3 regions of the Staphylococcus sp. NRL 16/872 genome follow, and region 1 is predicted to be linked to each of the others. Evidence: predicted binding sites of a transcription regulator. Region 1 holds the regulator's gene; each other region holds the start of a gene.
What was found. Region 1 encodes Rex, which represses fermentation and respiration genes when NADH is low (regulators of the CRP and FNR family bind a similar motif). Its sites were predicted from a motif close to TTGTGAAATATTTCACAA; they were not measured.

Region 2: MT340_RS01645 (anaerobic C4-dicarboxylate transporter family protein) is a predicted target of Rex. The motif match lies at 3,697-3,714, and genes of this name have one in related genera.
Region 3: qoxA (cytochrome aa3 quinol oxidase subunit II) is a predicted target of Rex. The motif match lies at 6,181-6,198, and genes of this name have one in related genera.

What each region holds. Positions count from the first base shown of each region.
Region 1 is NZ_CP119327.1:905,784-916,101, reverse strand. It holds gene MT340_RS04410 (accessory gene regulator AgrB) at 1-84, shown strand, start outside; gene agrD (cyclic lactone autoinducer peptide AgrD) at 86-229, shown strand; gene agrC (quorum-sensing sensor histidine kinase AgrC) at 251-1,540, shown strand; gene agrA (quorum-sensing response regulator AgrA) at 1,553-2,269, shown strand; gene MT340_RS04390 (carbohydrate kinase family protein) at 2,325-3,287, opposite strand; gene MT340_RS04385 (sucrose-6-phosphate hydrolase) at 3,289-4,776, opposite strand; gene MT340_RS04380 (ammonium transporter) at 5,248-6,492, opposite strand; gene MT340_RS04375 (sulfurtransferase TusA family protein) at 6,637-6,861, opposite strand; gene MT340_RS04370 (YeeE/YedE family protein) at 6,884-7,987, opposite strand; gene MT340_RS04365 (redox-sensing transcriptional repressor Rex) at 8,144-8,782, opposite strand; gene MT340_RS04360 (ABC-F family ATP-binding cassette domain-containing protein) at 9,026-10,318, shown strand, end outside.
Region 2 is NZ_CP119327.1:340,025-350,342, forward strand. It holds gene sat (sulfate adenylyltransferase) at 1-1,069, shown strand, start outside; gene cysC (adenylyl-sulfate kinase) at 1,084-1,683, shown strand; gene MT340_RS01635 (CHAP domain-containing protein) at 2,092-2,931, shown strand; gene MT340_RS01640 (hypothetical protein) at 3,117-3,371, shown strand; gene MT340_RS01645 (anaerobic C4-dicarboxylate transporter family protein) at 3,746-5,038, shown strand; gene MT340_RS01650 (BCCT family transporter) at 5,377-6,999, shown strand; gene cudC (choline uptake/conversion transcriptional regulator CudC) at 7,041-7,595, opposite strand; gene betB (betaine-aldehyde dehydrogenase) at 7,855-9,345, shown strand; gene betA (choline dehydrogenase) at 9,506-10,318, shown strand, end outside.
Region 3 is NZ_CP119327.1:1,774,853-1,785,170, forward strand. It holds gene purL (phosphoribosylformylglycinamidine synthase subunit PurL) at 1-49, opposite strand, end outside; gene purQ (phosphoribosylformylglycinamidine synthase subunit PurQ) at 42-713, opposite strand; gene purS (phosphoribosylformylglycinamidine synthase subunit PurS) at 715-975, opposite strand; gene purC (phosphoribosylaminoimidazolesuccinocarboxamide synthase) at 975-1,679, opposite strand; gene purK (5-(carboxyamino)imidazole ribonucleotide synthase) at 1,683-2,807, opposite strand; gene purE (5-(carboxyamino)imidazole ribonucleotide mutase) at 2,794-3,276, opposite strand; gene folD (bifunctional methylenetetrahydrofolate dehydrogenase/methenyltetrahydrofolate cyclohydrolase FolD) at 3,488-4,345, shown strand; gene MT340_RS08835 (globin domain-containing protein) at 4,438-5,583, opposite strand; gene MT340_RS08840 (DUF5011 domain-containing protein) at 5,841-6,158, shown strand; gene qoxA (cytochrome aa3 quinol oxidase subunit II) at 6,458-7,579, shown strand; gene qoxB (cytochrome aa3 quinol oxidase subunit I) at 7,579-9,567, shown strand; gene qoxC (cytochrome aa3 quinol oxidase subunit III) at 9,557-10,162, shown strand; gene qoxD (cytochrome aa3 quinol oxidase subunit IV) at 10,159-10,318, shown strand, end outside.

The DNA.
Region 1 (10,318 bases):
CCATACAAACAGTTAATTTTATTGGGAGTAACACTTGAAAGTCTTACTCTACTACCACTATTCTTTCCTAAGGAGGACAATTAATATGAATTTATTAAGTGTTTTATTTGCAAAAATCTTTAGTTTTATCTTTAGTATTGTTGGGACTTTTTCAGTACAAGACGTGTGTAGCTTTTATTTTGATGAACCAGAAGTTCCTGAAGAATTACAAAATTTATCTAATAAATAATTAAGGATAAGTGTTATAGAAATGAATCTTTTAGATTTTATACCATTATCAATTTTTCAGTCTGCAATGTTAATTTTAGTTTCAAAACTCATAATAGATATTAAGTTTAAAAAATGGGATTATTTAGCCGTAATTGGCATTATAATCCCATGTACTATTTTATTTTACTTTTTAGACAGAAAATCTGTTTTAATACTAATTATTTCTTGTATTATATTTTTTTATTTCAAGGCCGGACTTTGGTCTATTTTAGCTATTTTAATTTCCACTTTAATAATGTACATTAGTAATTTCTTTACTCTAGCATTGTTTGTAGTTACTGGAAATAGTATGAAACTTCAGTTTTTTGAAATAGCTATTTATATGATTTCATATACTCTTATTGCTTTAGTTTGTGTATATCTTGTCAGATTTTTAGTGAAATTATTAAAAAAATCTTATCTGTTCTTCAATAAATTTTACATTATTATAATTTCATTATTTTTAATATTATCTATTGTTGTCCTTTATTTATATACACAAAAATTTTATCTAGATACTCAAGGTCTTCGTTTATTTGCATATGTATTTTTGGCTATTTTACTTTTCTTAATACTATGCATTATTATTATCACTTATACAACACAAAGAGAACTTCGTTATAAACGTAACATGCAAGAAATTGAAACGTACTACGAATATACGCTTCAAATTGAGTCTATTAACAACGAAATGCGTAAGTTCCGACACGACTACGTCAATATTTTAACGACTATGTCTGAATATATTCGTGAAAATGATATGACTGGCTTGAAAGAATATTTCAATGAAAACATTGTACCTATGAAAGATAATCTTCAAATGAACTCGATTAAGATTAATGGTACAGAGAACTTAAAGGTTCGTGCTATTAAAGGGTTAGTCACAACTAAAATTCTTCAAGCGCAAGAAAAGAACATCCCTATTAGTATTGAAGTACCTGAGTTAGTTGAACATATTGAAATGAATACAATAGATTTAAGCCGAATTATTGGGATTATTATTGACAATGCGATTGAAGCTTCTGAAGACTTAAAGGATGCTTTAATAAGAATTGCTTTCATTAATACCGAAAACTCTGTTATGTTTATTGTGATGAACAAATGTAAAGAGGATATACCTCGTATTCATGAGTTGTTTCAGGAACGTTTTTCAACTAAAGGAGAGAATCGTGGTTTAGGTTTAACGACCTTGAAAGAAATTACAGATTCGACTGAAAATGTCTTACTTGATACAACCATTGAGAATGGCTATTTTGTTCAAAAAGTAGAAATTATAAATAATATGTCATAAGGATGTGTAACAATGAAAATATTCATTTGTGAAGATGATGTGAAACAGCGTGAAAATATGGTTTCAATTATTAATAATTACATAATGATTGAGGAAAAACCAATGGAAATTGCGTTAGCTACAGATGATCCTTATGAAGTTATAGAGCAATCTAAAGAAATGAATGATGTAGGTTGCTATTTCTTAGATATCCAATTAGAAGCGGATATGAATGGCATTAAATTGGGCAGTGAAATTCGTAAGTACGATCCGATTGGTAACATCATTTTTGTGACTAGTCATAGTGAATTAACTTATTTAACGTTTGTCTACAAAGTATCTGCAATGGACTTTATTTTCAAAGATGATCCAAGCCAGTTGCAAACAAGAATTATTGATTGCATAGAAACTGCACATACACGTTTGAAGTTACTTTCCAAAGAAAGTAACATTGAAACAATAGAATTAAAACGTGGTAGCAACTCTATTTATGTCCAATATGATGACGTAATGTTTTTTGAATCATCAACAAAATCTCATCGTTTAATTGCTCATTTAGACAATCGCCAAATTGAATTTTATGGCAATCTTAAAGAACTCGCCCAATTAGATGACCGCTTCTTTAGATGTCACAACAGTTTTGTTGTTAATCGTCATAATATCGAATCTATTGATTCTAAAGAACGTATAGTTAACTTTAAAAACGGCGAACATTGTTACGCTTCCGTTCGAAATGTCAAAAAAATATAAACACACAAAAGCACCAGCTGATATAAATTTAATCAGTTGGTGCTTTAATATTATGTTATTGTAAGTCTTTCATGACTTCATCTAAAGCAGGAATACTCTCAATCGCTCCATATTTAGTAGTCACTTTAGCTGCTACTAAATTACTGAATTTAAGTATTTCTTGTCCTTCCTTTTCAAAGAGGTCAGTAATATCAGTGATTGAACTATTTAACATTCTGCTAATTACTGCTCCAATAAAGGCATCCCCTGCCCCAGTTGTATCAATCGCTTTCACTTTATAACCTTCGTGATGAATGCTTCCCCCATTTTTTAAGAAAATGGTTGCCCCTTTAGGACCCTGTGTAAAAATAACCGCTTCAACATTGCCTGTAAATAATGATTGAATGGCTTCAGTTTCATCTGCTTTACCAGTAATGAATTCAATTTCTTCATCAGAAACTTTAACAACGTGTGCTTTAGGAATAAATTCTTGAATCGCCGCTTTACACGCATCCGCACTATCCCATAATGGCAATCTCACGTTCGGATCAAAAACGATGATACCATTAGCTGCTTCGAATTTCTCTATCATCATTTTGTGAGAAGTTTTCATTTCACTTTCTACTAAATCGACTGAACAAAAATGCAAAATATCATATTCGGATATTGTAATTTCGTCTAGATAAGACGGTTGATATAACATATCTGCAGAGGGTTTACGATAAAATGAAAAATCACGTTGACCATCTTCTTTTAAACTTACAAATGCAAGCGCTGTATTAGCTTCATTAGTTCTTCTAATATATTGCGTGCCTACACCTAATTGATCAAGCGTTTCTACAATGATATCGCCAAATGCATCGTGTCCTAGTTGTGTTACCATCTCTGCATTCGCCCCCAATTTTTGAGCTACACTCGCCACATTGGCAGGAGCGCCCCCTACTTGACGGCTAAATTGTGTGACGTCTTTTAATTCAGAATTCGTTACATTTGGAATAAAATCAATTAATGCTTCGCCTAGGGCATATAACTTTCTCATTTTATCTATCACCTTTAAATTCATATTTCGTAAATTGTAAATATACTTGTCCCGATTCTGTTGATGTTTTAATTCCTGAAGCAGTTTCATCTGGAAAAATACGAGATGTCAGTACACGTTCACCATCATTACAGAATATTTCTATACTTGATGTATCTACAAAAATTTGTAACTGAGTAAGTGGCGTATCTAAAATAGTACTACGTGTCATATCTGTAACATTATCCGGTAATAAGCCACTCTCTGAACGATCTAATGTTACTTTTTGTTCTCGCGTATTATATGTAATAAGAGTTGAACATTTTTTAGAAGCGCGTAATTCAAAATAAAGTTCTGATGCTTCATTGTCCAAAATATCAATGATTAATTCATATTGTGTGCCTTCATAAGGATGCAGTACACGAGTAAATTTATTTGCGTAGCCTAATGCTGTTTCTTTATTGGTGCGTAATTTCTCTAATGCTTTAAGAGGTCGTTGACGTAACTTGCCCTCCTCCATTGATAATTCACGAGGTATAGTTAAACAATGCGCCCATCCTTCATCATCAGTTGGATAATGAATTTCAGGTAAACCCATCCATCCAATTAATATTCGTTTACCATGTTCATCAACAAAAGTTTGTGGTGCATAAAAATCAAATCCATTATCTAATTCAATAAATTCATTATGTTCAAATGTCAAAGTATCAAAGTCTAATTCACCAATAATATAACCTGATTGGTAAATATTTCTAAATTTATCTCCTTTGGGTTCAAGCCCTTGAGGACTAAATAAAATCACATCTTCTCCATCTAATTTGAAATAATCCGGACATTCCCACATATAGCCGAAATCTTCTAAACTAGTGTGAATTTCTCCAACCAATTCCCAATGATCGAGTTGACGATTTACTGTTTTATATAATAAAAATCGACCTAATTCATTATTATTTTGTGCTCCAATTATCGCGTTGAACTCATCGTCATGTTCAAACACTTTTGGGTCTCTAAAATGACTTGTGTAACCTTGAGGTTGATGAGAAATAACAGGTTCTTTGAATTTATGTATTGTTCCATCCTCATTTACTTTCGCTATCATTTGACTAGCATGACGTTCCCAATCTTCATCTCGATGATTACCAGTATACATATAATATAAGTGACCATCATGTTCAAAGGCGCTTCCACTATATACACCATGGCTATCAAATTCAGTGTCAGGTTTAAGTATAGGGCCTTGAGGTTCAAAAGTGATTAAGTCTTTACTGGTATAATTAAACCAATATTTTAGACCATGCACAGCTCCTAAAGGGAACCACTGATGAGAAATATAATATTTACCGTCAAAATATATTAACCCGTTTGGATCGTTTAATAGTCCTGTTTCAGGTTGAATATGAAATATTTGACAATATTTAGATGTTGAGACTTGATATTTTAAGTCTTCTATTAATTTTGATTCTACATCTTCTAAACGACGATAGCGTTCTTCTCTTGACCATTCAGCCATATTATCCCTCCAACGATAGAGATTATTCTTTTTTCATTTTATCATTTCTAATAATATCGGTCCTATCTTGTGATAATTATTTTATGTTCAACCATAAATGAGCGTTTGCACAGTATAAACTTTCATTCTTAGATTAGTTACCCTAAATTTAAAAAACGGGAGACTATATTTTTTTAAAGACCCCCGCTAATTTTATGTAACTGATATATTTTCAATAAAATAATCACTTAAATTAGAAACTATTCAAATTATATTTTATCATAATTTTAAACGCTTAAAATATTAAATTTCATAGCCTCTTTATTTAATAATCATATATTTTCAAACTATAAAGACAGTTAGAATACCCCTAATCGGATGTGTCAGGACGTGTTTTCATTTAAGATAAAAGAACACCTAAGCCAATGCTTAGGTGTATGCATCACTAATTTCTAAACAAGAAATGATGCTAAAAAGTTTGTCTATAGTCTATTAATATCTTTTATTTAATTTATTAAGCTCACCGTAGAAGTACGCTTTTTCACCGTGGACAATTTCGTCTAATCCTGCTTTATCTTCTTCTTCGGTAGTTGCTAATGGCATCAGTTTTTGTAAAACTTTGCCGATAATCCAAGTTAAAACAATGGTATAAATGACTACCACTACTACTGCAATAAGTTGAATCAATACTGCATGGAAATTACCAGTGTAGACAAGGCCATTATCAATATCTCCATTAACTGCATGAGATTGGAAGACACCAGTAAGTACTGCTCCTACTACACCACCTACACCATGAATACCAAATGCATCTAATGTATCGTTATATTTAAATTTCTCTTTAATAATATTAATGACAAAATAACATGCGATACCACCACAAATTGAAATAATATATGCATTCAAATAACTTACATAACCTGCAGCAGGTGTAATAGCTACTAAACCTGCAAGTACCCCTGATAATAAACCAAGAAGGCTAAGCTTTTTAGTTATTATGTATTCCAGTACTAACCAACTGAATGCACCACCACTAGCTGCAATCACAGTATTTACAAATGAAGCTAATGCAACATCATTTAAAGAATAGGCACTACCTGTATTAAATCCATACCATCCCATCCAAACAAGTATGCCACCAATTAATGTAATTAATAAATTATGGGGTTGAATTTTTTCGATCTTTTTACCATGACCAATCATAATTGCTAAAATAAGTCCCGACACCCCTGACGTAATATGTACAACAGTTCCTCCGGCATAATCTAAAGCACCTAACTTACCTATCCAACCGCCGCCCCATACCCAGTGAGCAACCGGGCTATAAATGACAATAACCCATATTATGATAAAAATTGTAAACGGAATAAATCTCATACGTTCCGCAATAGAACCAGATAAAATTGAGACCGCAATAGTACAAAACATCATTTGAAATAACATAAATAGCGCAAACGGAACATGTGGACTTAAATCTTGATTAATCGCAAAACCTACATGTTGTAAGCCCATGAAATCAAAGTTTCCTATTAAGTCATTTCCAGTTCCAAAACTTAATGTAAAACCAAATGTAATCCATGTGAAAGTTACGATAATCATCGCTGCCATACTTTGCATTACTGTATTCAATACATTCTTAGATTGTACGAGACCCCCATAGAATAAACTTAACCCCGGTGTCATTAACCACACCAGTAATGTACAAAGAAATAAAAAAATTGTGTCATCCATCTTCATAATTACCACTTCCTTTGAAAATATCTTAATGATAGTTTTTCAAGATGGCAAAAATCGGTAAGATAAAATGACACAATATGTTACAAAATATAACATCACACTTCTGTATTTTGTTTTAAATAGTATACTTTCCTTAAAATTCGCTTATGCTTTTTGTACTGTAATCGTCCAAGAAGCGTCATCCAATTGTTCATAGTTTGTTACTGGGTAACCTTGTTCTGCTGCCCAGTTTGGAATGGCTTCTGTCGCTTGAGTACAGTCGAAATCGATTTTTAACTCATCACCGTTTTCAAGTGTTTGCATTTTCTTTTGCGCTTCAATTAATGGGAATGGACATACCATACCAACTGTACCTAATTCATATAACATTATTATTACTCCTCCTATCTGTTTACGTTGTTTGAGGTTGTTTAGAAGTAGATGCTGAGTTCGCTTGCTTTGGTGCAGTTTGTTGCTGTAATTTTTTCATTGGTCTTACGAAGATAAAATAACTCATGAACCATACACCAAAGATCATAGATACTAATGCTATCCAACCTTTCCAAGACATAATTGCAGTTTCTACTAAGCCGTTACCGATTGAGCAACCGCCTGCCACTGAGGCACCAAATCCCATACAAATACCGCCAATTGCACTGTTTCTAATAGTACGTTTATCCGGTAAACGCCATTTAAATTCATGTGAACCTCTTGCTGCAATATATGAGCCTAAGAAGATACCTAATATTAATAAAACGCCCCAATCTACTAATTTAGTATCACCTGTAATTAAGAATGTAATTAAATTAGCAGAAGGTGTTGTAATACCTAAACCATGATCACGTCCCGTTGACATACTCATTGGCCAAGCGATAAATGCTATAAGACCTACCGCAATACCTGCTACAAACGGGTGGTAACGTTTTTCAAATAAATAATGTCTAATACCTGTATACTTTTGTTTCAATTTTGGTACTGCCATTTTAGGTTTAGGCTTACGTAATGTTTTCACTACAACAAATAATGTAATACCAGTTAAAATAATTGTTAATACCCACATTGGAATACCTGTAGTTTGAGCCATACTTGTATTCACCTTCGTAGGTTTATTAATCCAATTCATAACTGGAAGCAAAACGCCTGTTTTAGTTACTGCAGCAGTGCCTGCATACATAATGAGGGCAACCCAGCTCCCGATTAACCCCTCTCCAGCTCGGTACCACGTTCCAGTCGCACATCCACCTGCTAGAACTATTCCTATTCCGAAAATGAAAGAACCAATAATCGTTCCTAGAACAGGAAATGTACTATAAGGAATTGCGATTAATCCTAAACTTGTTAATATTACAAGTCCAATACTTTGAACAGTAATCGCTACTAATAAAGCATAAAACATTTTATTATTTTTTTGCACGTACATATCTCTAAAACCACCTGTTAAGCAGAAGCGTGTACGTTGCATGACAAAGCCTAATAAAATCCCAACGATTAGGCCGCTAATAATCATCCAAACCAAAGTCAAATGCATCCTTTCCCGATTGATTTACTAAGGTATTATAATAGATTAATATTTAATTATCAATAACATTTGTTCGGATTTAATAATATTGAAATAATAAAAAAATCTTTCTTTCTCTCGAAAGAATGATTAAGACTATAAACAAAATACTATCTAGTTCGAATAGTTTTTCATAAAAAATAAAAGTGATTGTAATTCTATACCTAAATCAATATGGTGCACTTGAACAGTTTTTGGCACTTCTATTCTAGCCGGTGTAAAATTCAATATTCCTTTTACATTAGCCTCAACTAACTGATCTACTACGTTTTGAGCTGCCTTTTCAGGTGTAGTTAGAATAACTACATTAATGTCTTGAGTTTCAAGCACTTGTTGTAAATCATCCATATGATGAACTTTCACTTTACCGACTTGTTGATCTACAATATCTTTATCAATATCAAATGCTTCTGTAATCGTCATTTCGTCATGAATTGAAAAGTTGTATGTTAATAGTGCCCTTCCTAAGTTACCTACTCCAACTATAGCAATATGAATCTCCTCACTATCACTAAGTTCAGATTTAAAAAATTCTAATAAACTATCAATATTGTAGCCATAACCCTTTTTTCCTAACTCACCAAAGTAAGAAAAATCCCTTCTAATCGTGGCTGATTCAATATTTAGCGCTTCACTGATAGTTTTAGAATTAACTCGATCAATTCCTTTTGTCTTCAAGGTGTTAACGAATCTATAATATAACGGTAATCGTTTCAATGTTGCACGAGGAATTTTAGCTTGATTTTGAGCCATTTGAGTTGTCCCCCTCTTGTTTGAACTTTTTAATCTATGTATTCAAACTAATTTGCGTGCAATTAGTCATTCCTTTGAAATCACATTATGTCCCATAATGAATACTGACATATTATACCTTAACACTTTTTAAAAATAAATATCTTAGTTTCATGTAACTTTATTATACGGTAAAATAAAGAGTAATGTATAAGGCAATTTTGTGATAAATACTTTTGTAAAAAATAGAAAGGTGAACCCTGAATGATATTAATGCAATTAAATGACATTTCGAAGTCATTCGATGGTGAAGATATATTTACTCATGTTAATTTCGAAGTTAAAACTGGCGAACGTATAGGTATCGTTGGACGAAATGGCGCTGGTAAGTCAACATTAATGAAGATTATCGCAGGTGTTGAAGACTATGATAGTGGCCATATTTCTAAAATTAAAAATTTGCGTATGGGTTATTTAACTCAACAAATGACACTCAACTCTTCATCGACTGTGTTTGAAGAAATGTCTAAACCTTTTGAACACATTAAAAATATGGAAGGTTTAATTAAAGTAGAAACAGATTGGTTAGCTATGCATGCCAATGATTATGATACTGAAGACTATCAACATCATATGGAACGCTATGAATCGTTGTCTAATCAATTTGAACAACTTGAGGGCTATCAATACGAAAGTAAGATTAAAACTGTGTTGCATGGTCTGAATTTTAAAGAAGAAGATTTCGGCAAACCTATCAACGACTTTAGCGGTGGGCAAAAAACACGCTTATCACTAGCACAAATGTTATTAAGTGAGCCTGATTTATTATTATTAGATGAACCGACTAACCATCTTGATTTAGAAACGACAAAATGGTTGGAAGACTATTTAAAATACTTTAAAGGTGCCATCGTCATTATTAGTCACGATCGTTACTTCCTTGATAAAATCGTGACACAAATTTATGATGTGGCGCTTGGAGATATTAAACGTTACGTGGGTAATTATGAACAATTTATCGAACAACGCGATAAATATTATGAACAGCGTATGCAAGAATATGAAAAACAACAGGAAGAAATTAAACGTCTTGAAACGTTTGTAGAGAAAAATATTACCCGTGCCTCTACTAGCGGTATGGCTAAAAGTCGACGTAAAACGCTAGAAAAAATGGAACGCATCGATAAACCTATGTTAGATGCAAGAAGCGCCAATATTCAATTTGGCTTTGAACGCAACACTGGTAATGATGTTATGCATATTCATAATTTAGAAATCGGATATGAAATACCTATTACTAATCCTATAAATATCGAAATCACTAAAGGCGATCATATCGCTATTATTGGCCCTAATGGTGTAGGTAAAACAACGCTAATTAAAACAATTGCCAATCGTCAAGCTAAATTAGGTGGCGAGGTTGTCTTCGGTGCTAATCTTCAAATTGGATACTACGATCAAAAGCAAGCTGAATTTAAATCTAATAAGACGATTTTAGATTATGTTTGGGATCAATATTCTAATATGAATGAAAAAGATGTTCGAGCTGTATTAGGA
Region 2 (10,318 bases), 570 kb from region 1:
ATCATTTAAGAAGATTACGTTAAATCCATGGGCAATTTCTGATTTAGAGTTAATTGCTATTGGTGGGTTTAGTCCATTAACTGGTTTCATGGGTGAAGCGGATTACACTAAAGTTGTTGAAGACACACATCTTGAAAATGGTTTAGTGTGGAGTATTCCAATCACATTGCCAGTAACTGAAGACGAAGCAGCTAAATTGGAAGTTGGCGATGACGTGGCGCTTTACGGGGAAGATGGAGAATTATACGGTACATTAAAACTTGAAGAAAAATATACGTATGACAAAGAAAAAGAGGCACAAAATGTCTATGGTACTACTGAAGAAGCACATCCAGGCGTTAAAAAAGTTTATGACAAAGGCAATGTTTACCTAGCTGGTCCTATCCAATTAGTGAATCGTCCAAAACATGATGAATTCTCAGATTACCATTTAGATCCAGCTGAAACACGTCAATTATTCCATGATCTTGGTTGGAAAACTGTGGTTGGTTTCCAAACACGTAATCCTGTGCACCGTGCACATGAATATATTCAAAAATCAGCGTTAGAAATTGTGGATGGCTTATTACTCAATCCATTAGTAGGTGAAACAAAAGCAGATGATATTCCAGCAGATGTACGTATGGAAAGTTATCAAGCGATTCTTAAAAACTACTTCCCGAAAGATAGAGCACGTTTAGTCATCTATCCAGCAGCAATGCATTATGCAGGACCACGTGAAGCAATCTTACATGCGACAGTCCGCAAAAACTATGGTTGTACACATTTCATTGTCGGTCGTGATCATGCAGGTGTAGGCGATTATTACGGCACGTATGAAGCTCAAGAACTTATTTCTCAATTTGAAGATGAATTAGATATTCAAATCTTGAAATTTGAACATGCTTTTTATTGTGAAAAATGTGGCAACATGGCAACGGCAAAAACATGCCCACACGATGCATCAGAACATGTTCACTTAAGTGGTACAAAAGTGAGAGAAAAATTACGTAACGGTGAATCATTACCAACTAAATTCTCAAGACCAGAAGTAGCAGAAGTATTAATTAGAGGTTTGAAACAACAATAAGTGGAGGGAAAAGCATGAGTCAATCAAGTAATATTACATGGCACGATTCTGAAGTAACGAAAGCAGATAGACAACAACAGAATGGTCATAAGAGTGTAGTGATTTGGTTTACAGGCCTATCAGGTTCAGGTAAATCAACCGTTTCAGTTGCACTTGAACAAGCATTATTTGAACAAGGAAAACATGCCTATCGTTTAGACGGCGATAATGTACGTCATGGCTTAAACAAGAATTTAGGGTTCAGTCCTGAAGATCGTAAAGAAAACATTCGTCGTATTGGTGAAGTAAGCAAATTACTAGTAGATGCTGGCACGATTGCTATTACAGCATTTATCTCTCCATATAGAGCAGACCGCGATGATGTACGCGCTATTTTAGAAGATGGTGAGTTTATCGAAGTCTATACAGAATGTAGCGTTGAAGAATGTGAGAAAAGAGACCCTAAAGGACTTTATCAAAAAGCCCGTTCAGGTGAAATCAAAGAATTCACTGGCATTAGCGCCCCTTACGAAGCCCCCAACCAACCAGAAATTACTATTAATACAGAACAACAAAGCGTAGAAGAATCTGTAGAAGTCATTCTTAACTACTTAAAAAATAAACAATATATTTAAATAAATCATTTAAACGCATTATCGACATCAAACTATGTTGATAATGCGTTTTTTTAATATATGTTTGTAGTTATTAACCCGATTTTCATGATACAAAACATCTTCTAAATAATCAGATAAATTACAAAGTCGAGAACAACACTGTCGAAAAAAGACACAAACCCATTGGCATAGAGGGGCTATAGTTTTTGTAATAAAGACTATCTTTTTTTACAAACTGCGTTACATTATTATGATTCATTTACAAAGCTTTAACATCGCCCACAAACCCTTGTATCTCTGTTAAAGTGTGTCTTGTCGTTAATTAACGAGAGAAAATCAAAAACATTACTTAAAATATTAATAATTGTAAATTGCAGGTAGCCACAAGAAAAATTATTTTCAAACAAATCTAGGAGGATATTAATTATGAAAAAAATCGCTACAGCTACAATCGCGACGGCAGGTATTGCAACTTTCGGACTAGCGCATCACGATGCAGATGCAGCGGAAAACAATAATAATGGATATAACCCTAACGATCCATATTCATATAGCTACACTTATACAATTGACCAACAAGGTAATTATCATTATAAATGGCAAGGTAACTGGAGCCCAGCATTAGCACAACAAGGCGGTCAACAAACTGCAAATAATCAAACACAAAATTACAATTATAACTACAGCTATAACAATAACTATGGCTATACTCAAAATCAAAACCAAACTCAAAATACAAACAATAATACACAATCATATACTGCTAACAACAACGGCGGTGGCTTAGGCTCAAATTATTCAACATCAAACCGCAATGTTAAAGTTACAACTCAAAAAGCACCAACGACTCAAACAACTCAAACAACTCAAACAACTCAAAAATCACAAACAACACAAACTTCAAACACAACAAGCAGTAAAGCATTTGCTGGTAAATCAAGCTCAGGTGCTAACCTTTACACATCAGGCCAATGCACTTACTACGTATACGATAAAGTAGGTGGACAAATTGGTAGTACATGGGGTAACGCAAATAACTGGGCAAACGCAGCAGCACAAAGCGGTTACACAGTAAACAATACACCTAAATCAGGCGCTATCATGCAAACAACTCAAGGCGCTTATGGTCACGTTGCATATGTTGAGAACGTAAATGATGACGGTTCAGTTAACGTTTCAGAAATGAACTACAACGGTGGACCAGGTGTCGTATCAACACGTACAATTTCAGCTGGCCAAGCTGGTTCATACAACTATATTTCATAATACAAATGTACATTAACCACGATTCCTCATATATTGGAGTCGTGGTTCTTTTTTGTTTTTAGAAAAGGTCAAGGCATGTTTTCTCACATTATGATTGAAGCCGAAGCAGAACGGGAAATAAATATAATAAGAAATACGACAATTTAAATAAAGTATTGCCCAATGTTAAAGGAAGGTGAGTTAACATGTCATTCGATATTATTAAATGGATTATATTGATTTTAATTGTTATTGTAACGATTGGCGTTATATTTGGATTAATATGGGGCTCAATATTTGAAGAACGTGCCTACGACAAACGTTCTAAAAAAGAAAAACAAAAAAATTTAGAAAAGAACTTAGACATGGCAAAAGGTCATACAGAAGATGAAGAAACGTATGATGACACAAAAGATATTCCAACAAAAAAAGGAAAAATTAAAGACAATGACCATAAATAAATTGAGTGAGCCTGTGACATTATTATATGTTACAGGCTCATCTTACATATTGGCAGTAGCTAACTGAATTGAAAATGCGCTTATATTAAGCTTTTTTCAATTCTAGTTATCCTTGCCGGGGAGCGGGGTCCCAACATAGAGACTTTCGAAAAAGAAAGTTTACGGCCAACGTGAGTTGGGGTTGGACGACGAAATTATTTTAATTTCTGTTCCGCACCCATTTTATTTGACTGCATAATTGATAATCATTATCATTTATAATGAAACAATTTTCAAAAATCAATATAGTTATATACGTTTAACATCAGAAAGTGTTAAAATAAGTATGTTAAAAAAATCACATAAATCTCTATATATAGTTAGGAGCTTTCATCATGCTACTATTCGTAGTAGAAATCGCGATCATGATATTGGCCATATTATTAGGGCTTAGAACAGCTGGCGCTTTAGGATGTGGTATCTTCGCTATTGTGGCTCAACTTATCATGATATTCGGATTTCAATTACCTCCGGGATCAGCACCCGTAACTGCAGTATTAATCATCTTATCTATTGGTATCGCCGGTGGTACTTTACAAGCTACAGGAGGTATAGACTATCTTGTCTATCTCGCTTCAAAAATTATCGAACGATTTCCTAGATCAATTATTTTTATTGCACCAATGATTGTCTTTCTATTCGTATTTGGCGTAGGTACAGCGAATATTGCATTATCATTAGAACCAATTATTGCTAAGACAGCAGTTAAAGCGAAGATACAGCCTAAACGCCCTTTAACAGCTTCAGTGTTAACAGCAAATTTAGCATTATTATGTAGTCCTGCAGCATCTGCCACAGCATACATTATCTCAGTTATGGCAGGTTATGATATTTCAATGGGCAAATATTTAAGTATTGTCTTACCAACTGCTATTATTACAATGTTACTGTTAAGTGTCTTTTGTACATTTGTAGGTCGTAAAACAACAGTAACTGAAAGTGAAATTGCACATACGCCTGATGTTGAAATGGTGCTTTCATTTTCCAAAAAAGTAAAAATAGGTGTTATCGCGTTCTTACTATGTGTTGTAGGGATTCTAACATTTGGCATCTTCCCAGATTTAATGCCTACTTTCAAAGTGAATGGAAAAGAAGTAGCGCTCACAATGACTGAAATTGTGCAATTCTTTATGTATTTAAGTGTGGCAGTTAATCTATTGCTACAAAAAATTAATACAAGCGATATTCTATCTTCTAATATTACACAATCCGCAATTGGTGCACTGTTTGCCGTGTTAGGGCCAGGGTGGTTAGGTGCAACGATCTTTAATGCGCCTCAGAATTTAAAAATTATTAGAGATGATATTGGTAAAACGATACAATCAGTGCCATGGCTAGTGATAATCTTAGTCGCTGTCGTCGCGATGATTGTTATTTCACAAACGGCTACGGCTTCAATCATGGTGCCAATTGTCATGAGCATGGGCATTCCACCAATGTATTTTATTGCAATGGTTCAAACCTTGAATGTTAACTTTGTGATTCCTGCGCAACCAACGATACTCTTTGCGGTTAACTTGGATGAGACAGGACGCACCCGACCAACGAGTTTCATCATACCAGGTTTCTTCGCGATTATCGTCTCAGTCATCGTTGGATTTACTATTAAAATGATATTAGGATATTAAATATTAAGGCTATTGAGTTCTTATCAACGTGGAAGAACTTGATAGCCTTTTTTGATGAAAAATGGGCTATCCTATAAAAATAAAAATAAATATAAATGCATATATGAGTTATAAATATTCATTTTTAATTCGATGTAAACTTTATTAAATACGTTAAATTTAAACTTAACACTGTTGTTTTAACGATTTAGGACGCTTATAAATATGTTGTTAATATATATTTATTCAAAAATAAAAATGGATTAATTTGAATGGAATTTGCATTTTTATTTAATATTAGATATCGTCGAAATATAAAACACTCAAAAAACAGCAAAATATATAGAGGAGGAGCATCGTTGAAAAAAGAAAAAATTATGGATTGGCCGACCTTCATAGGGACGGTGATTGTATTATTAATCGCTGTTATACCGATGATGGTATTTCCTGGAGCAAGTGAAAAGGTCATTACTGATATTAATAGTGCAATTTCAAATTCAATTGGATCAGTATACTTATTCATGGGTTTAGCAATATTATTCTTTGTTCTATATATCGCATTTGGAAGATATGGAAATGTAACGCTTGGGAAAGCAACAGATAAACCAGAATTTAATAATTTTAGCTGGGCATCAATGTTGTTTTGTGCCGGTATCGGTTCCGATATTTTGTATTGGGGCGTTATAGAGTGGGCATTTTATTATCAAGTTCCACCGAATGGCGCAAAAGGTATGACAGATGAAGCACTTACATATGCCACGCAATATGGCATGTTCCACTGGGGACCAATTGCTTGGGCAATATATGTTCTGCCAGCGTTACCAATCGGATATTTGGTGTTCGTAAAAAAACAACCTGTTTATAAAATTAGTCAGGCATGTCGTCCAGTATTAAAAGGTCAAACAGATAAACTATTAGGTAAGTTAGTAGATATCTTATTCATCTTCGGCTTACTTGGTGGGGCGGCAACATCATTAGCGCTCGGTGTACCTATGATTTCTGCCGGTATTGAAAGACTTACAGGTATTGATGGAGAAAATATGGTCATGCGATCAATTATTTTACTAACGATTACAGTCATTTTTGCCATCAGTTCTTATACTGGTTTGAAAAAAGGTATTCAAAAATTAAGTGACGTAAACGTATGGCTATCGTTCTTATTACTAGCATTTGTATTTATCGTAGGTCCAACTATTTTTATTATGGAAACGACTATTACTAGTTTTGGTAATATGATGAGAGACTTTTTCCATATGGCCACATGGATAGAACCGTTTGGTGGAATAAAAGGGCGTAAAGAAACGCACTTCCCACAAGATTGGACAATATTTTATTGGTCATGGTGGTTAGTATATGCACCCTTTATCGGTTTATTCATCGCTCGTATTTCAAAAGGTCGTCGTCTTAAAGAAGTCATTTTAGGCACAATTATCTATGGTACTTTAGGTTGCCTATTATTCTTTGGCATCTTCGGAAATTATGCTGTTTATTTACAAATTTCAGGGCAATTTGATGTAATTAATTTCTTAAATGCTCACAGTACAGAAGCTACAATTATAGAAGTTATGCATCAATTACCTTTCCCTACTTTAACAATTATCTTATTCTTAATATCAGCATTCTTATTCTTAGCGACTACGTTTGATTCTGGTTCATATATTTTAGCAGCCGCATCTCAGAAAAAAGTGATTGGAGAACCATTAAAAGCAAATCGTTTATTCTGGGCATTTGCTTTATGCTTACTACCATTCTCATTAATGTTAGTAGGTGGAGAGCGTGCACTTGAAGTTTTAAAAACGGCTTCAATTTTAGCAAGTGTGCCACTTATTGTCATATTTATCTTTATGATGATATCCTTTATCATTACGTTAAATAGAGATAGGATTAAACTCGAAACACGTGCTGATAAACATAAAGAAATTGAACGTCGTTCCCTAAGAATTGTTCAAGTTAAAGAAAAGCCAGAAGACGATAATTTATAACACAAATAAAGCTAGAGGACTTTGGAAGTCCTCTAGCTTTTTTATATTTCTTCGTCTTCTGGTATAGGATAATGTTCGAAGATTTGACCACTTTCAATTGCGTTACTCAAATTTTCTAACCATTTACAATATTGTTTGGTATGAGTAAGTTGGTCTTGAATTCTATTAATTTCTGATTTTGCTTCATTATCTAAATTCTCGCTTTGTAATGCTTCTTCGAGAAGTATTTCTGCTTCTTTTATTGCTTCTAAATTAGTATTGACTTCGCGTTCCCATTTTTGAGTAAAGAAATTACGAAAGAAATTAAAAAAGTTTTTTTCAGCAATAAAATGTTGTTTTCTACTGCCACGAGTGAACTGTTGTTTTACGATGTCAAACTCTTGCAGTTTTTTTACACCAGCACTCATACTTGGTTTGCTCATTTGCAATTGTTCACGCATTTCATCTAGCGTCATACTTCCTTCAAAAACCATAGTGCCATACAAATTACCTACACTTCTGTTAGTTCCATATAAGTCCATTGTTTCGCCAATGGAATTAATTACTAAATCTTTTGCTTCTTCAATTTTTTGATTATAGTTTTTAGAACGTGCCATGTGTGCACCTCCTTTATTGCATGTTAATAATTGCGACAATAAATATTTACGCTCATTTTTTAGTCTCAATCATTATAAAGCGTTTTATAAAAACTTTCAAAATTGCATAACTATTTTTAGCATTTTTTGTACTTAATTTTCAAGAAAAGTTGAAAAAATGTGTGTAGTTAGAACGTTTGCAAGGGTATAGAAAGTATGCTAGGATAAATTTGTAAAATTCGTTAAATAAAAATTTAACAAACTTAACGGAGGTCGTTTGATGGAACTTGTAGAAAAATTGTCTCGTCGTCAATATATCGATGGTGAATGGGTCGAAAGTTCAAATAAAAATACTAGAGATATTATCAATCCTTATAACCAAGAAGTTATTTTTACTGTTTCTGAAGGCACTGCTGAAGACGCTGAACAAGCAATTTTAGCAGCGCGTCGTGCATTTGAAGATGGCGAATGGTCATTAGAAACAAGTGAAGTCAGAGGTAAAAAAGTTAGAGCAATTGCGGATAAAATCGCTGAAAATCGCGATGAATTAGCAAAATTAGAAACATTAGATACTGGTAAAACATTAGAAGAATCCTATGCAGATATGGATGATATTGCAAACGTGTTTACGTATTTCGCAGGTTTAGCCGATAAAGATGGTGGCGAAATTATTAATACACCAATCCCAAATTCTGAAAGTAAAGTATTAAAAGAGCCAGTAGGAGTAGTAACTCAAATTACGCCATGGAACTATCCATTATTACAAGCATCATGGAAGATTGCGCCAGCATTAGCGACTGGATGTTCATTAGTTATGAAGCCAAGTGAGATTACACCATTAACTACAATTCGTGTGTTCGAATTAATGGAGGAAGTCGGTTTCCCTAAAGGTGTTATTAATCTAGTGCTAAGTAGTGGTGAAGAAATTGGCGATACACTATCAGGGCATAAAGAAGTGGATTTAGTTTCATTTACAGGCGGCATTGAAACAGGTAAACACATTATGAAGAATGCTGCTAATAACGTAACGAACGTTGCATTAGAACTTGGTGGTAAAAATCCAAACATCATATTTGATGATGCGGACTTTGAATTAGCAGTAGACCAAGCATTAAATGGTGGTTATTTCCATGCAGGCCAAGTTTGTTCAGCAGGTTCACGTATTTTAGTGCATAACAACATTAAAGATGACTTTGAAAAGGCCTTAATTGAACGTGTTGGAAAAATCAAGCTAGGTAACGGCTTTGACGATGATACTGAAATGGGACCAGTTATTTCAACTGAGCATCGTAGTAAAATTGAAAAATACATGGAAATTGCCAAAGAAGAAGGCGCAACAATTGCAATTGGCGGTAAACGTCCTGATAGAGATGACTTAAAAGATGGTTTATTCTTTGAACCAACAGTGATTACTAATTGTGATACGTCAATGCGTATTGTACAAGAAGAAGTATTTGGTCCGGTTGTTACCGTTGAAGGCTTCGATAGTGAAGAAGAAGCGATTAAATTAGCCAATGATTCTATTTATGGTTTAGCTGGTGCAGTATTCTCAAAAGATTTAGGAAAAGCACAGCGAGTAGCTAACAAACTTAAATTAGGTACAGTATGGATTAATGATTTCCATCCTTACTTTGCACAAGCACCATGGGGCGGTTACAAACAATCAGGTATTGGCCGTGAATTAGGTAAAGAAGGTTTAGAAGAATACTTAATTACTAAACATATCTTAACTAATACAAATCCAGAGCCAGTGAATTTCTTCAGTAAGTAAAAGTTATATATAGATAAAAAGGGGCCGTAGAATTTGTAAATATCATACGGTCCCGTTTATTTGAACTAAGTAGAAAAACGTATCGAACTTAAATACGACATAGATAAAAAAGAAGTCGAGCTTATCGACAAATTAATTTTAAGGGAGGACGAATATTACAATGAGCAAAAAGAAATCTTATGATTATGTGATTATCGGAGGCGGAAGTGCTGGGTCAGTACTAGGGAACCGTTTAACAGAGGACAAAGATAAAGATGTCCTTGTATTAGAAGCAGGACGAAGTGATTATCCATGGGACTTATTTATTCAAATGCCAGCAGCATTAATGTTCCCTTCAGGAAATCGATTTTATGATTGGATTTATGAAACTGAAGAAGAACCACATATGGGTCGTAAAGTAGACCATGCACGTGGTAAAGTGCTTGGTGGTTCAAGCTCTATCAATGGCATGATTTATCAACGTGGTAACCCAATGGATTATGAAGGTTGGGCAGAGCCAGAAGGTATGGAAACATGGGATTTCGCACATTGTTTACCATACTTTAAACGATTAGAAAAAACTTATGGCGCTGCACCTTATGATAAATATAGAGGCCACCAAGGTCCTATAAAATTAAAAAGAGGACCTGCAACCAACCCATTATTTAAATCATTCTTTGATGCAGGGGTTGAAGCGGGATATCATAAAACAAAAGATGTCAATGGTTATAGACAAGAAGGATTTGGACCATTTGATAGTCAAGTACATAATGGTCGACGTGTTTCTGCTTCTAGAGCTTATTTACATCCAGCTATGAAACGTAAAAATTTAACAGTTAAAACACGCGCATTTGTTACTAAAATTCATTTCGATGGCAATAAAGCCACTGGGGTAACATTTAAACGTAACGGTAGATATCATACTGTTGAGGCTGGAGAAGTTATCTTATCAGGTGGTGCTTTTAACACCCCTCAATTATTACAATTATCAGGT
Region 3 (10,318 bases), 870 kb from region 1:
CTTTTTCAAGTTTAATTTCTTCAATACTTGGTTCGATAAACTTAGACATTTTGTTCCCTCCAACTATTAACCATTGCTTCGAATAATTTCACACCGCTATCAGTGCCAAGAATTGTTTCAAGTGCTCGTTCTGGATGTGGCATCATTCCACATACATTACCTCGCTTATTAACAATACCCGCAATATGCTCATGAGAGCCGTTTGGATTATCTTCATAAGTTAAGATAATTTGATTATTTTCAACTAATTCTTCATACATTTCATCTGTACAATAATAATGACCTTCACCATGTGCTACTGGATAAACTACAATTTCATTTTCACCATAAAGATTAGTGAATGAAGTTTGATTATTAGCAATTTTCAGTTTTTCATTTCTGCTAATAAATAAATGAGAATCATTATGTAGTAATGCGCCAGGTAATAGACCTATTTCCGTTAAAATTTGGAATCCATTGCAAACACCTAATACAGGTTTACCTTCTTCAGCGAAACGTTTCACTTCATCAATAATCGGCGCTACGCTTGCCATTGCACCTGAACGAAGATAGTCACCGAAAGAGAAACCACCTGGAATGAGTACCCCATCAAAACCTTCTAATGATGTTTCTCGATAGTCAACATATTCTGCTTCAGCGCCTGACTTAATTGCTGCATTGTACATGTCTCTATCACAATTTGAACCTGGAAATACGAGAACTGCAAACTTCATCTTATGCATTCTCCTTTTCATCTACAATTTTGTAGCTATATTCTTCAATAACTGTATTCGCAAATAATTTTTCACTTAACGTTGTGATAATATTATCCACCGCTTCATCTGTAGCTTCATCAACAGTCATATATAATACTTTACCTACACGAATGTCATTTACTTGTTTATACCCTAAATCATGTACTGCTCGATTTAAGGCTTGTCCTTGCGTATCTAATACCTGTGGTTGTAGTGTGATGTGAAGTTCAATCGTTTTCATTATTTAAGTTCCTCCAATTTATTTAAAAATGTTTGGTATGTGTCAATAAGTGAACCAGTGTCATTTCTGTAAACGTCTTTATCAAAGTTAGTATCTGAATCTTTATCCCAAATACGGCAAGTATCAGGAGAAATTTCATCAGCTAATAAAATCTTGCCATCTTGTGTTCTGCCAAATTCAACTTTAAAATCTACCAAACGTAAATTCATTTCATCCATCAGTTGAATTAGCACACGATTGATATCTTTTGCCATCGTTTTTAATGTTTCTATTTCTTCATCATTAGCAATATTAAGAAGTTTAACGTGATCATCTGTAATAAGTGGATCATTTAAATCATCATTTTTGTAAAAAAATTCTACCAATGGTGCTTCAAATTGATGCCCCTTTTCAAAACCTAAACGTTTTGTAATAGAACCAGTTGCGATATTACGAACCACTACTTCTAGTGGAATAATTTTGACTTCTTTGACTAATTGTTCTGTCTCGGATAGTTGTTTAATAAAATGACTCTTAATTCCTTTTTGATTTAAATAATCAAAGATAATTGAAGTAATTTTATTATTTAAACGCCCTTTACCTTCCATAGTGTCTTTTTTCGCGCCATTTCCAGCTGTAACTTCGTCTTTATATTCCACTCTTAATTGATGCGGTGTGTCAGTAGAAAAAATTCTTTTTGCTTTACCTTCATATAATAGAGACATGAATTATTCTCTCCCTTCAAATTCCTTGAGCATTTTAGCTTCTGTATCATCAATATCATCAGTCAAAATAGTCATATGGCCCATTTTACGGTCAGGTTTACGTTCAGATTTGCCATAAATATGAATATGCCATTCAGGATGGTCACTAAATTTATCCTCTAGCAAGTCTAAATCGCGACCTAGCAAATTCATCATGACGGCAGGTTTCAATATTTCAACTGAGTTTGGAAGTGTTTGTCCTGTAACTGCTAAGATATGTGTATCAAATTGTGAATAATCACAAGCTTCGATTGAATAATGTCCGGAATTATGAGGACGTGGTGCAATTTCATTTACAAATAAGTGATTATCTTTATCTATAAAGAATTCAACCGTAAATGTTCCAACGAAATGTATTGCTTCAATAATTTTATTTACTTCATCTCTTGCTTCTTGTTCTTTATCGCTTCTCGCTGGCACGATAGTTTTAAATAGTATTTGATTGCGGTGTTCGTTTTCTTGTAATGGGAAATAAGTGATTTGCTTTTGATTACCAATGGTTACTGTTAAAGAAACTTCAAGTGCTAAATCTAAATATTGTTCCGCTACACATTCTTGATTAGAAATAAGTGCTTTAGCTTCTTCAATATTTGTTTCATCTTTAACTAGTATTTGTCCTTTACCATCATAACCACCAAAGCGTGTTTTCAGAATGAAAGGATAGCCTAATTCATTTATAGCCGTTTGGAGGTCATCATTACTTTGAACAGACAAGAATGGAACAATTTTAGAACCAGCTTGCTCTAATGTTTGTTTTTCAGTTAATCTGTCTTGTAATAATTGAATGGCTTGATAACCTTGAGGAATATTAAATTGTTTAGTTAGGTGTTGAAGTTGGTCGGCCGAAATATTTTCAAATTCATAAGTAATCACGTCAGTTTTTCGACCTAACTCTTGTAATGCTTGTTCATCATCATAAGCGGCATTAATAAATTCATGCGCCACTGGTCTACATGGACTATCGGCATTAGGATCTAAACATACGACTTTAAATCCCATCTTTTGAGCAGATTGTGCCATCATTTTGCCCAGCTGTCCTCCGCCGATAATACCAATCGTGTCACCAAACTTTAATTTATTGAAGTTCATTTTGCATCTCACCTACTTTATCTACAAGTGATTGTTCATAATTTTCTAAATTTTTACGAACACTTTCATTACCAATACTTAAAATTCTCGCCGCTAAAATTCCGGCATTCTTTGCACCAGCTGTACCAATGGCTGTAGTTGCAACAGGAATACCACCAGGCATTTGTACTATTGATAATAATGAATCTAAACCTTTTAAACTTTTAGACTCGATAGGAACTCCAATAACCGGTAATGTCGTCATCGATGCTACCATCCCAGGTAAATGTGCTGCTCCGCCTGCACCAGCGATGATAATGTCATAACCATCTGTTCTCGCTTGACTTGCAAAATCGAACATTAACTTTGGCGTACGATGTGCAGATACTACTTTTTTATCGTACGGAATTTCAAATTTCTCTAACATTGCGCAACTTTCTTGCATAATCTTCCAGTCTGAGGAACTACCCATAATGACTGCTACTTTCACTTTGTACACCCTTTCAAAAGTTTGAAATTTAGATACGATTAGTTGTATATTACAGATATAGCATAACAATCATTACATGCTTTTTCAATTAAAAATCGAACTTTATCGATAATTTTTAATTTAATTTACGTCTTTTGCCAAAAATTTGACGTAACTAGAGCTTGAAAGTTAAGCTATAATTATGAGTTAAACAAACAAGGAGGAATTTTTTGTGGTTGCAAAAATTTTAGATGGGAAACAAATTTCTAAGGACTACAGACAGGGATTACAAGATCAAGTAGAAGCTTTAAAAGAAAAAGGCTATACTCCTAAATTATCTGTTATCTTAGTGGGAAACGATGGCGCTAGTCAAAGTTACGTTAATTCTAAAAAGAAAGCTGCTGAAAAAATTGGCATGATTTCTGAAATTGTTCATTTAGACGAAGATACTTCAGAGGAAGATGTATTAAAAGAATTAGATCGTTTAAACAATGATGATTCAGTAAGTGGTATCTTAGTTCAAGTTCCACTTCCTAAACAAGTAAGTGAACAAAAAATCTTAGAATCAATTAATCCTGATAAAGACGTTGATGGCTTCCATCCTTCAAATATCGGTAAACTATACATTGACGAGCAAACATTTGTACCTTGTACACCTCTAGGTATTATGGAAATCTTAAAACATGCTGATATCGATTTAGAAGGTAAAAATGCCGTTGTTATTGGTCGTAGCCACATTGTTGGTCAACCAGTTTCTAAATTATTATTACAAGCTAATGCGACTGTAACTATTTTACATTCACGTACTAAAGATATGCAAAGTCATTTAAAAGATGCTGATGTTATCGTAAGTGCAGTTGGTAAACCTGGTCTTGTAACTAAAGATGACGTCAAAGAAGGCGCTATTATTGTCGATGTAGGTAATACACCAGATGAAAACGGTAAATTAAAAGGTGACGTTGAATTTGACGAAGTTAAAGAAGTAGCTGGCGCAATTACTCCTGTTCCAGGTGGCGTTGGTCCTTTAACAATCACTATGGTACTAAACAATACTTTATTAGCTGAAAAAATGCGTCGTGGCATTGAATAATTCTATCGATTGTAAATGTAATTGATTATTAAAAAAAGGGATCATAAGCGAATTTGTATCGCTTATGATCCCTTTAATATTTGGTTTAGTTATTAAACAGCCACACTTAATTTAGGTACAAATGTTTCGAAGTGGATACGGCTTTGGTCAATATTCATTTCTTTCAATAATTCAATAACTGATTGAAGAAATTGAGTGCCACCACATACGTATACTTCTGTTTCGCTACTAATAAATTTATCTAAATATTCTTTAGTTAAATATCCATTTGACGCTCTGTCATATAATTCATAATTAACTGTTTCTGCTTTTTCACTAATATCTTTTAATAGTGAAGTAAACGGTGTATCATTTACATCTCCAGTCACTTGAATGAATTGAGCCTGGCTACCTTTATCAGCGACTTCTCTAAACATTGAAACTAATGGTGTAACACCAATTCCAGCTCCAATAAATAATTGTGGATGTTCAGTATTTTCTACCATGAAAGGTCCAACTGGCGCTGATAAATTAATGTCATCGCCCTCTTTTAATTCATCATGTAATATTGTTGATACTTCACCTTCATGATCTGTAGTAACATCTCTCTTAACTGCAAATGTTAAATGTGTTTTGTCTCCACCAACGATAGAATAATGACGTTTTGCACGATAAGGCATTTTGCTACTACTTACATCTACTGTAATGTAGTTACCAGGGATAAATCGACTTAAATCATATTCATCTGAAGTTACTGTAAATGCTTTAATATTTGATGATAGTTGTTCTATTTTTTCAATTTTGAATGGTTTAAATCCATCCCATAACATTTTACTGTAAATATCTTTTTCAACTTGAATAAATACATCAGCGATTTCTTGATATGCTTTTTTCCAAGTTTGAATAATCGGATCCTCATCATCAAGGCCTACGACTGCTTTGATTGCTTCGATTAAGTTCTCTCCTACGATATCGTAGCCTGCAGGTGGAACTTGTAAAGCACAATGTTTATAAGCGATTTCTTTAACAACCGGCAAAATATTAGCTAGATTTTCAATATTAACTGCCGCTGCCAACACACTTTGAGCTAACGCAGTTGATTGGAAACCCTTCTGCTGGTTAGTTTGGTTAAACATATTTTTTAATTCAGGATGTTGATTAAACATTCTTTTATAAAAATACGATGTTATTTCAGTACCTTTTTCTTGTAAGACAGGCACTGTTTCTTTGATAATTGCTTTTTCCTGTTCATTTAACACTAAAATCACTCCCGTAATATTTAAATTGTACTAATTACAAATTTATTGTAATACATTTTAAAAAGTTAAAGCTAATAAAAGTTAGTATTTTCACAAAATGTTCAATTTACATAAACTTAATATATATTTTTCTTTATATTATTTTAATTTTAGAAGTTATACGCTATATTAAGACTATAGTATGATGTATAATGTCAGAAAATAAAGTATAGTTTAAATAAACAAAACAACGATTTATTATTTCGGAGGTTAACGTAATGAATAAACTAATACAGTCACTTTCAGCGCTCGGAGTCTCCGCAACTCTTGTTACCCCAAATTTAAGTGCCGAAGCAACGTCTAATCATGCCCCTGAACTTAAAGGTGTCAATGATATCGTGATTGCAAAAGGTCAAAATTATAATTTGTTAAATGGAATTAGTGCTTTCGACAAAGAAGATGGTGATTTAACTCATAAAATTACAGTTGATGGTCATGTGGATACATCAAAAGTCGGAAAGTATAAAGTACAGTATCATGTCATCGATTCAGATGGAGCTAAAGAGACATCTACTAGATACATAGAAGTCAAATAAATGTCATATTTATAAAATTCAGATGAGATATAATTCTCATCTTTTTTTATGCTCAAATCCCTTGAAAACGTTGAAAATGATAACGTTTCTCAACTACAACAACTTTAGACTTAATTTTGTCATTTTTCACAGAATAGACACATAAATTTAACAAATCTTATATTCCCCGTCATTTCTATTCTCATTAGTTTTTTACTATTTATAAATATAATTTTTTTTCTATAAGTACTTGTAAATATTGCGTAATAAACTAATATTAATGATAAGCCCTACATTTGTAGTATTAGGAGGTCAAAAAAGTGTCAAAATTTAAGTCTTTGCTTCTAATGTTTGGGACGCTTGTTTTACTTAGCGGGTGTTCGAACATAGAAGTATTTAATGCAAAAGGGCCAGTAGCAAGTAGTCAGAAGTTCTTGATTATCTATTCAATCATCTTCATGCTTGTTATTGTTGCTGTTGTTCTTACTATGTTCGCTGTTTTTATTTTCAAATATAGCTACAATAAAAATAACGAATCTGGTAAGATGCACCACAATTCTTTAATTGAAACAATTTGGTTTGTGGTACCGATCATTATCGTTATCGCTTTAGCTATTCCAACAGTTAAAACGTTATACGATTATGAAAAACCACCTGAAAGTAAAGAAGATCCAGTGGTGGTTTATGCAGTAAGTGCTGGATATAAATGGTTCTTTGCTTATCCAGAACAAAAAATTGAAACAGTTAATACATTAACTATTCCAAAAAATCGTCCAGTAGTATTTAAACTTCAATCTATGGATACGATGACTAGTTTCTGGATTCCACAATTAGGTGGTCAAAAATATGCCATGACTGGCATGACAATGGATTGGACTTTAACAGCCGATCAAACAGGTACTTTCAGAGGACGTAACTCAAACTTCAATGGTGAAGGTTTTGCTCGCCAAACATTTAAAGTTCACTCTGTAGACCAAAAAGATTTCGATGCTTGGGTAAAAGATGCTAAAGGTAAGAAAACAATTAGCCAAGATGAGTTTGATAAACAAATTCTTCCAAGCACACCAAATAAAGAATTAACATTCAATGGTACGCATATGGCATTCGTTGACCCTGCAGCTGATCCAGAGTACATCTTCTATGCTTATAAACGTTATAATTACGTTCAAAAAGATCCAAACTTCGTTGCAGAAGACAAATTATATGAAGATGTTACAGATAAACCTCAGAAACCAGCTCGTAAGGTTCAAATTACAAACGCTAACTATAAGCGTCATGGTATGAAGCCAATGATTTTAGGCAACAATGATCCTTATGATAATGAATTCAAAAAAGAAGAATCTCATAACTCTGAGGAAATGGAAAAAATCAATAAAGGAGCTAAAGACGAAAATGCGTCTAAGCTTCAGCACAAAGACAATGATCATGGAGGTGAACATTAATGAATTTTCCATGGGATCAATTGCTCGTTAAAGGTAACTGGATGATTACAATGGCCCAAATTGGTGCGCCATTCTTAGTTATCGGACTTATCGCAGTAATTACTTATTTCAAATTATGGAAATATCTTTATAATGAATGGTTCACATCCGTAGACCATAAAAAAATCGGTTTAATGTACTTAATCTGTGCTGTACTTATGTTCGTCCGTGGTGGTATTGACGCGTTATTATTACGTACTCAATTAACTATTCCAGATAACAAATTCTTAGAATCTAACCACTATAACGAAATTTTCAGTACACACGGTGTAATCATGATTATCTTTATGGCTATGCCTTTCGTTTTTGGTTTATGGAACGTTGTAGTTCCTTTACAAATTGGGGCACGAGATGTGGCATTCCCAGTTATGAATAACATCAGTTTCTGGTTATTCTTTGTTGGTATGATCTTATTCAACCTTTCATTCATCATAGGTGGATCACCAGCAGCTGGTTGGACAAACTACGCGCCTTTAGCTGGCGAATTCAGTCCAGGACCTGGAGTTAACTACTATTTAATTGCGATTCAGATCTCGGGTATCGGTACTCTTATGACTGGTATCAACTTCTTTGTAACAATATTAAGATGTAAAACTCCAACTATGAAATTCATGCAAATGCCAATGTTTACTGTAACAACTTTCATTACGACTTTAATCGTAATTTTAGCGTTCCCAGTATTCACAGTTGTTCTTGCATTAATGACAGCTGACCGTATATTCGGAACTCATTTCTTTACAGTAGCAGAAGGCGGTATGCCAATGTTATGGGCAAACTTCTTCTGGGTATGGGGGCACCCTGAGGTTTATATCGTTATCTTGCCTGCATTTGGTATTTATTCAGAAATCATTCCAACATTTGCTCGTAAACGTTTATTTGGACACCAAAGCATGGTTTGGGCAACTGCTGGTATCGCATTCTTAAGTTTCTTAGTTTGGGTTCACCATTTCTTCACAATGGGTAATGGTGCTTTAATTAACTCATTCTTCTCAATTTCTACAATGTTAATCGGTGTTCCTACCGGAGTTAAGTTATTCAACTGGCTATTAACATTGTATAAAGGGCGTATTACTTTCGAGTCACCTATGCTATTCTCATTAGCCTTCATCCCTAACTTCTTATTAGGTGGTGTTACAGGTGTAATGTTAGCGATGGCATCTGCTGACTATCAATATCACAACACTTATTTCTTAGTAGCCCACTTCCATTACACATTGGTTACTGGTGTAGTATTTGCCTGCCTAGCTGGTTTAATCTTCTGGTATCCTAAGATGATGGGTTACAAATTAAATGAAAAACTTAACATCTGGTGCTTCTGGTTATTTATGATTGGATTTAACGTATGTTTCTTACCACAATTCATCCTTGGATTAGATGGTATGCCACGTCGTTTATACACTTACATGCCATCAGATGGTTGGTGGTTACTAAATGTTATTTCAACTATCGGAGCATTAATGATGGCTGTTGGCTTCCTATTCTTAGTAGCAAGTATCGTTTACAGTCATATTAAATCACCTCGCGAAGCAACTGGTGATAACTGGGATGGTTTAGGACGTACTTTAGAGTGGTCAACTGCTTCAGCAATTCCACCTAAATATAACTTCGCCGTTACTCCAGATTGGAATGACTATGATACATTTGTTGATATGAAAGAACATGGTCGTCATTTCTTAGATAACCATAATTACAAAGATATTCACATGCCAAATAATACTCATACAGGTGTCTTCATGGGTATATTCATGTTAATCGGTGGTTTCTTCTTAATCTTTGATACTGTCGTTCCTGCAATTATTTGCTTAGTGGGTATTTTAGGAACATTGGTTTACCAAAGTTTCGTGCAAGACCATGGATATCATATCCCTGCTTCTGAAGTCGCTGAGAATGAAGCTCGCTTAAGAGAAGCTCGTATTAAAGAAAGGGAGGCTGTAAGTCATGAGTCATGATACAAATACTGTTGATTCACGTACGCATGAAGGTCAATTGAATAAACTTGGCTTCTGGATTTTCCTTACAGCCGAATTCGCGTTATTCGGTACCTTATTTGCAACGTTATTAACGTTGCAACATGGTGGCGATTACGGTGGCAAAATGACAACTGAATTATTCGAGTTACCACTCGTTTTAATCATGACATTTGCCTTATTAATTAGTTCTTATACATGTGGTATCTCAATCTACTACATGCGTAAAGAGAAACAAAACTTAATGATGTTTTGGATGATTCTTACAGTACTTTTAGGTTTAGTATTCGTTGGATTCGAAATTTACGAGTTCAGCCACTATGCCTCTGAAGGTGTAACACCTAAATTAAGTTCTTACTGGTCAAGTTTCTTCATCTTGTTAGGTACTCATGGTGCCCACGTATCATTAGGTATTGGTTGGATTATTTGTTTATTAATCCAAGTTGCTACACGTGGATTAAATAAATTTAATGCTCCAAAATTATTTATCGTAAGTTTATATTGGCACTTCTTAGATGTTGTTTGGATCTTCATCTTCACTGCCGTATATATGATAGGGATGGTGTATAGCGGATGAATACAATTGTAAAACACACAGTCGGCTTTATTGCCTCAATCGTTTTAACGTTATTAGCAGTTTTCGTAACACTATACACAAATATGACATTTCAAGCTAAAACAACTATCATCTTTGGTTTTGCTTTCATTCAAGCTGCAGTTCAATTATTAATGT